2 regions of the Sutcliffiella horikoshii genome follow, and region 1 is predicted to be linked to the other one. Evidence: riboswitches for the same ligand, from Rfam matches in the RefSeq annotation. Region 1 holds a riboswitch; the other holds the start of a gene.
What was found. Region 1 has a riboswitch for lysine ahead of K7887_RS15960 (aspartate kinase). Riboswitches for the same ligand answer to the same signal wherever they lie in the genome.
Positions count from the first base shown of each region.

Region 2: linked by a shared signal. The riboswitch ahead of K7887_RS18290 (Na+/H+ antiporter NhaC family protein) and the one ahead of K7887_RS15960 (aspartate kinase) in region 1 are both predicted to bind lysine.

Region 1 covers NZ_CP082918.1:3,098,109-3,102,327, reverse strand. The annotation lists gene uvrC (excinuclease ABC subunit UvrC) at 1-1,099, shown strand, start outside; lysine riboswitch at 1,170-1,356, shown strand; gene K7887_RS15960 (aspartate kinase) at 1,509-2,750, shown strand; gene K7887_RS15955 (YslB family protein) at 3,068-3,499, opposite strand; gene K7887_RS15950 (succinate dehydrogenase cytochrome b558 subunit) at 3,852-4,219, shown strand, end outside.
Region 2 covers NZ_CP082918.1:3,556,679-3,560,897, forward strand. The annotation lists gene K7887_RS18290 (Na+/H+ antiporter NhaC family protein) at 107-1,672, opposite strand; lysine riboswitch at 1,814-2,005, opposite strand; gene K7887_RS18295 (HD-GYP domain-containing protein) at 2,103-3,209, opposite strand; gene K7887_RS18300 (YunC family protein) at 3,404-3,706, opposite strand; gene K7887_RS18305 (bifunctional metallophosphatase/5'-nucleotidase) at 3,775-4,219, opposite strand, start outside.

The DNA.
Region 1 (4,219 bases):
CATCAACATTGAAGCGACAATGGAAAAGCAGAAAATGGAGATGAACGACTTTGTCGACAGGGATGTTTTCGGATTTGCTTTTGACAAGGGCTGGATGTGTGTGCAGGTCTTTTTCATCCGTCAGGGGAAATTGATTGAACGAGATGTATCACTATTCCCGATTTACAATGAACCGGGAGAGGATTTCCTGACATTCCTTGGGCAGTTCTATTCCAAGCAAAATCATTTTGTCCCAAAAGAAGTGATGCTTCCTAGTCAAATTGACCTGCCGCTAGCACAAGAACTATTACAAACCAATGTGCTACAGCCGCAACGTGGGAAAAAAAAGCAGCTTGTTGATCTGGCAAACAAAAATGCAAAAGTTGCCCTCGGTGAAAAGTTCTCCTTGATTGAACGTGATGAAAGCCGAACGATAAAAGCTGTGGAGAACCTTGGGGAAATACTGGGCATCATGACTCCACACCGCATAGAAGCATTTGATAACTCGAATATCCAAGGAACGGATCCTGTTTCTGCCATGGTTGTATTCATCGATGGAAAACCCGAGAAACGAGAATACCGTAAATATAAAACCAAAAGCGTCCAAGGACCTGATGACTATGAATCCATGAGGGAAGTAGTCAGAAGAAGGTACACACGTGTTTTGAAAGAATCATTACCGCTCCCGGACCTGATCGTGATCGATGGTGCCAAAGGCCATATGAGTGCTGTAAGGGACGTCCTTGAAAATGAATTGGATTTATTTGTTCCGATTGTCGGCCTTGCCAAAGATGATAAACATAGAACGAGTAACCTTCTTGCCGGCGAAGATGCCATGATCGTTCCGCTTGAGAGAACGAGTCAAGAGTTCTATCTTCTGCAACGAATTCAAGATGAAGTCCACAGATTTGCGATTACTTTCCATCGTCAAATTAGAAGCAAAAGCGTGTTCCAATCCATACTTGATGAAATCACAGGGGTTGGGGCAACCAGGAAAAAGGCCCTTATGAAACACTTCGGTTCTGTTGCAAAGATGAAAGAAGCTACTGTCGAAGAAATACAAGTTGCCAAAATACCGAAGCCGATAGCTGAAGAAATTTTTAAAAAACTTCGTGAATAGGTGTTGTAAGGAATCTTATTGTCTGATATAATCACTATTAATTTCATAATGTGCCACTTCAAATCGATGAAGTGATGATAGAGGTGCGAACTTCAAAAGTATGTAATCGGAGAAGAAAGAGCTTCCGAGATGATTACGGAAAGGGGAGGATCGCCGAAGTAAAAAAAAGTCTCTTTTTCTTTTTTTTACTGGTTCTGCGTTTAAGAAATGTAGGACTGTCAGGTTGTCTTTGTGCTGCCTGGAGAGCTATCTCACCGCGTGAACGGATTCTTTATTTTACCAATCACAGCAATGAGACATTAGCTCATTGCTGTTTTTTTATATCCAAAAAAAGCTGCCATGGCTAAATGCGTACTGAGAACTATCTAACATTATGATGAGACTAATCAATGAAAAGGGAATGGTGCACATGTCAACGATTGTTGTACAGAAATTCGGAGGAACATCAGTGGGCTCGGTTGAACGAATTCAGCACGTTGCAAGTCGAGTCATCAATGAAGTGGAAAACGGAAACAAAGTGGTTGTCGTCGTATCGGCAATGGGCAAAACAACAGACGAACTGTTAACTTTAGCAAATGCAATCAACCCCCATCCAAGCAAGCGCGACATGGATATGCTTTTGACAACAGGTGAACAAATTACCATCTCCTTATTGGCAATGGCATTGCAAGTTAGAGGCCATGAAGCAGTATCATTGACAGGCTGGCAGGCAGGAATTCGAACAGAGCCTGTACACGGAAACGCTAGAATTACGCATATTGAGACAGATCTATTAAAAAGTTATTTGGATGCAGGTAAGATTGTCATTGTTGCGGGCTTCCAAGGAATTACTGCTAATAACGAGATTACCACACTGGGCAGAGGCGGTTCCGATACAACTGCGGTTGCATTAGCGGCTGCTTTACAAGCGGAGAAGTGTGATATTTATACAGATGTGACGGGAGTATTCACGACAGACCCTCGTTATGTAAAAGGTGCAAGAAAGCTTGCTGCAATTGCGTACGATGAAATGCTGGAACTGGCAAACTTAGGGGCAGGTGTGCTTCACCCACGTGCGGTTGAATTTGCAAAAAATTATGGCGTACAGCTGGTTGTGCGATCCAGTATGGAAGAGGAAGAAGGAACGATTATTGAGGAGGAAGTATCCATGGAAAAAAATCTAGTTGTCAGAGGAATAGCATTCGAAGACCAAATCACCCGCATTACCGTATGTGGCTTGCCAAATGAACTACATACCTTATCCACCATCTTCACGACATTAGCTCAGCACAGTTTGAATGTGGATATCATCATTCAAACGAGCATGGATAAAGATACAACAAACATTTCGTTCTCTGTTAAAACAGTAGACGTAAAAGAAACGATTGAAGTGTTAGAGCAGCATCAAGGCCGTTTAGGATTCACGGGAATCGAGCAGGAGAGCGGTTTAGCGAAGGTTTCCATCGTTGGATCCGGTATGGTTTCAAATCCAGGGGTTGCGGCGGAAATGTTCCAGGTCCTTGCCACTGAAGGCATCCATGTCAAAATGGTCAGCACATCAGAAATCAAAGTTTCTACTGTGGTTGATGTAGCAGAGATGGTTCGTGCAGTGGAGGCACTTCATGTGGCATTCAAGCTCGGAGAAGAGTCTGTTGAGAGAGTTTTAAGCTAAAAGAATAGTAGTTTTTGATTGTGGAGTGCCCTTTTCCTGGTGGAGAGGGTGCTTTTTTATGGAAATAGGGAGTGCGGCGGGTTAATTACGGTCCGTAAAATAAAAATACGAGCCAAACGGAGCAAAATACTGTCCATAAAAAAGAAATACGAGCCAAACTCATGCAAATACGAGCCAAACTCGCCCAAATACTGTCCGTAAATAAAAAATACATGCCGTTCGACAAGGAACGACATGTTCTATCAAATTGCCACCCGTAAGGCAGTGTGAACCCACCGATTAAGTTCAGGCCAACCACCCTTGAGGCAGCAACATCATTATTTATCCCACTGCACTGTTATCAGTATCTCTTTTTTCTTTTTCTGTTCCTCAATCGCTTCCGCAGTTTTGCCTTTAAGACGTTGAGTCTGTTCAGCAAGAAATCCTGCTTCAAGTTGGAATGTCGCGTCTTTATTCAAGTCAAGGCGGCGCGTCACCATTTCCCCGCGGATCACGTACTTAACTTCATGCTTGTTCTGTTCCAATAATTCAAGTTCTCCCCAGCCTGCTTCTTTAAAAAACTCGCCGATTCCCTCTTGAGTATCAATGGTAAACTTGCGTGCGAGCTGCTTTCCTGCCCAATAGATGACCTGGGTATGATCTTTCCCCAATAGGTCAGGTAAAAGCATATCGCGGATCAGTTCGTACCCGAAGATAGGGACTTGAATTTGTGTGTCCATCACTTGTTGTTGGTTGTTCGATTCAGTCATTTAGTTCCCCTCTTTCTCTATGTTCATTATATACCATCCAACCGGGTTAATAAATGAAACGTATGGAGTATTTTATTCTATTAATATATTTTTATATTTTTCTGATAATTATCCGATGGTAAAAGTATTTTTAAAAGTGCAATTTTTGGTCGCGTTTTCTTGACGCTACACATATAGGGGAGTAAAATAAATATGTCACATATTTGTCGATAAATCTGTAAAGGCTTTCATTATATTGAAAGTTTAAAAAACGAGATGGAGAGTTCAATGATTTTTTACTATAATAGATAGTGAAAAGCAGAACTTACAAAACATCTAATCTATTTTCTTACTTGAAAAAGGGGGTTAAGTGATGGCAACTGAACGTGAATTTTTACTTCGTAGGCTCCACTCGTTACTAGGAGTCATTCCTGTTGGTCTTTTCTTGGTTCAGCATTTGGTTATCAACCACTTTGCGACAAAAGGGCCAGAATCATTCAACAAAGCGGCACATTTTATGGAAAGCTTGCCGTTCCGTTATGCACTAGAAATTTTTGTAATCTTTCTTCCAATCCTATTCCACGCTATCTATGGCTTATATATTGCTTTTACAGCAAAAAACAATGTAAGCAAGTATGGATTTGTTCGTAACTGGATGTTTATGCTTCAACGCTTTACAGGAATCGTTACATTAATTTTTATCGTATGGCATGTATGGGAAACGAGAATCGCAGCTGCACT
Region 2 (4,219 bases), 460 kb from region 1:
TTTATTCATTTTATTTTTCAAAAGAAAAACACCTCTCTTTTTACCACTTAGTTAAAAGTAGATAAAAAGGAGGTGTTTATTACTTTATTTGAAAAGTATTATGAAATTATTCTGCTGTTTTCAACGTTTTAAAACTAAAACCGATAATAACAAATGCCACTAATACTACTAGCAGTCCAAGTAATGTGCTTCCAGTTAAACCTAGAACAATATATCCTGCAATTGCGACACCTGCACTAATTAGCGCGTAAGGCAGCTGAGTCAGTACATGGTCAATATGGTTACATCCTGCACCAGTGGAGGAAAGGATGGTTGTATCGGAAATTGGTGAACAATGATCTCCGAATACTGCCCCAGCCAATACAGAAGCAAGTACAGGTAATAAAATCGATACATCTGTTGCCACAGCTATTTGACCTGCAATAGGAAGTAACAGCGTGAAAGTACCCCATGAAGTTCCTGTTGCTAATGCTGTAAAACCGGCAATGACAAAAATGATTGCTGGCAAGAAAGCAATATTAATATTAGAGTTTTCCACTTGTTCGGCAATGTATGTTCCAGTTCCTAAGCCATCAATCAATCCAGCAATGGTCCAAGCAAATAATAGAATATAGATGGCAGGAAGCATGGATTTCGTTCCTTCTGCAATCCCGCGACCCACTACACTGTTTGATACTCCACCTTTGGAAATCTGGCTGAAAAGTAAGATGAAAGAAACTACTAAAGCAAACAATCCACCATAGAATAATGCTGCAGATGGATCTGTATTTTCAAAAATACCTAGGACCGTGATATCTCCTTCAATTGCGGAAGCACCCGTCCAAAGCATCGCTCCAATAACCCCAACGAAAAGTGCTACAATCGGCCATATAAGATTGCCAATCGTACCTTTTGTGCTAGTAGGAAGTTCGTCTGAAAGCTCTCCAGGCACTTCTTTTTCAGAATCGTATAATTCACCAGTCTCCATAGCACGTTGCTCGTGCTTTCTCATCGGCCCAATATTGAAGTTAAAATAACTTACCAAGAACACCATGATCAATGCAGAAAAAACGTATAAGTTCATCGGAATGATTTGCATAAAAGCACTGATTGCTGTTAAGTCACTAATATTCTGTCTTACGATTACATCTGTTCCAATAATACCGATAATAACTGCACCCCAACTTGATACAGGTGAGATGACACAAATCGGTGCAGACGTGGAATCAATCAAGTACGCTAATTTTGCGCGTGATACTTTGTAGCGATCCGTTACCGGTCTACTAATCTGACCTACTGCCAATGCGTTGAAATAGTCATCAATAAAAATAACGATACCTAAAATAGCAGTTAAAACCTTTGATCCTCTTCTTGTCTTGATTTTTGTCTGTGCCCAGTCAGCAAAAGCCCTGCTGCCACCAGTGATAGAAATGAATGCAGTAATAATTCCCAAGATGATTAAGAAAACAAGGATATAAATATTCCATAAGTTCAACTCTTTATCGTCTACGGAATAAAAAAGACCTAATACCATATCCCAGATCAGCACCACCATTGTAACCGGATTAAAATCGGCTAACATTAAAGCTGCTGCCAGAATACCTACTCCAAGTGAAAGCAAAACTCTTCTGGTCAAAATAACCATCAAGATCGCAAGCACTGGAGGAATTAACGAATAAATTGTTCCTTCCATAACAAAAAACCCCCATTAAGCTGTAATATGTTTGACTGGTTACAAACGGGTTTACAACAATGGAAGGCACTGAAAGAAAACAAAATAAAAAGTAATGATAGAAAATAACTATCATTACCTATGTAATGTGTTATCCTCCATCCGATCAGTAGCCCTCCATTATAAAAACCGTCCGTACCGGTCATAATGGCAGTGTTATCCTTATTCAAGATAACCCCAGCAACATGAGTTCGACCGCTCATATTGCTTCGGCACAGCATCCTTTCTTTCTACCATCTTAGGTGTCAACCTCCAGTAGTTTTACTCTTATGCTATGCAGCCTCTACCTCATCGTATGATAAGGGAAGTATATTATTTTATGATTTTACTATAACATATATCCTGATATAGGACAAAGGAAATATATTTCTTTTTTCTCTACTCTTTCCTTTTAGCTGACTGCTGCTATTTTTTTAAGAGAATCACAGTCAACAATCGCTAAACTCAGATGGTCTTTTAAGTTAATATCGTAAGGCGTTTCCAAATCTTCGCCTTCTTCTTCGACCACCCTTATGACTGGGCGTTCAGTCAGGTCTTTATTTTGGCCGACAACAAGCCCTTTTCTTCCATCATTCAATGTGACCATTAAACCGTATGGATAAATGGCTACCGATTTGCGGAACGCTTCAATAATTTCTGGTTCATACAAAGAACCAGATCCTGCATACAAAATTTCAAGTCCTTCATGTGGAAGCATGGCACTCCGGTAAATCCGATGAGAGGTAACAGCATCAAAAACGTCTGCTACCGCAAGAATTTTACCAAACAGATGTATATCATCCGACTTAATGCCGCGAGGATAGCCGCTGCCATTAAGACGCTCATGATGTTGGAAAGCACAATGTGCAACCATTAACGGAATCGTCTGCATGTTGCGAAGGATATCGTACCCATAGGTCGCATGTCGCTTCATTTCAGCAAACTCATCACTTGTAAGTTTTCCCGGCTTAAAGAGAATCTCATTGGGAATCAACATTTTGCCGATATCATGAAGAATTCCACCAAGCCCTAATGTTTCTAATTCTTTTTGGGACAACCCTAATTTCAATCCTATGGAGAGGGAATAAAGCGTCACATTTAACGAATGGGTAAACACGTAATTGTCGTGTACATACACATCGGTCAAAAGTGCAGAAACTTCTTCATTGGATTTCATATCTGTCAGCAGATTTTGAATAAGTGATTTGATGCTTTTGGAAGACTTGTCCATGACAAACCACTTACTTAACTCTTTTTCATGTTCCACGGATTTAAAGGTATCAGTGATTGTCTTTACTGCTTCCTTACGGGTTTTGTCCGAAATAATAGTCGGCACTTCCATCCCGCTTGTCCGTGCATCTTCTATATATACATACGTTACATTCAATTGTTGCAAACGTGTAATCATGCGTGAAGTAACAGAGATCCCTTCACTCAACAGCACTCTACCAGAATCATTGTAGATCGACCTGGCCAACACCATTCCCGGTTTCATTGATTTTGTAGGTAATAGTCTCATAACTTCTCCTATCTTCACATTTCGACAAAATCTATATATTTCCTATTATAGTAAAAATTCCGGGATAAAGCTTGATAAAATAGAAAAAAGTTTTGAAAAGTTTATTGCCAACATAAAAATACCACCGTTTGAGCACGATGGTATTATATATTTGGGGCTAAAGGCTGCAAGTAACAACTAGCACCTCTCACCCTTTATAGCATTTTTAACAAAGCCTCTTTCCCAGGCATTCCAACAGTAATTCCGACATTCTCCGCCTCATACGTAATGGATTCCAAAGGGGCCTCTATTAATTGCTCGATGGTACGCACTCCAACTGCCCGCCCTGCAATGATTTTCCGGTCTTTCAGCTTGGCATTCAGTAAGCCGACATCCAGCGCACCGCACATGATATACCCTTTATCACTAGTCACCGCCAAGAAATTAGTTTTTGGCAATCGTACCGTAATCGCAGTAAACGTATGGCCTTCGATTGTAATTGGTGTCATTTCAATCATAGATAATTGTCACGCTCCCTTCCCATATCAATTTATGGTGTGTGAATGGAAAGGGTGTGAAAAATAGGTCAATTATCAGAAAATGAATGTGCTAACACATCACGAAGCAGTTCTGGCAGGTAAAACTTCTTTTCTTTTGCACGAATGATGCTTGGATACATTCTTCCAAAAGTAAACATATCAATGGTCCCAACTGTTACATCATCTTTTGACGACAATCGTTTATCACCAATATAAATATCTGTCACTTGAACGCTTCCATCTTTTATCGCCTCTGTGTCGAACCTGACTCCGCTGAATGCCATGCGCCCCATTACCTCACCACGGAACCCAAGACCTTTCACTCTCAAGTTTTCCATATCAGGGTGCAAAGCCTGCTGGACCACTTCCCTTAACTCCTCGCCAGTCAGGGTCACCCTGCATGGATTAATAGGATGGGGACAAATACGGTGGAGCATTCCAAGTGTTACCTCTCCTGCATCAAGTCCATCAAGCAACACACCGGCATTGACC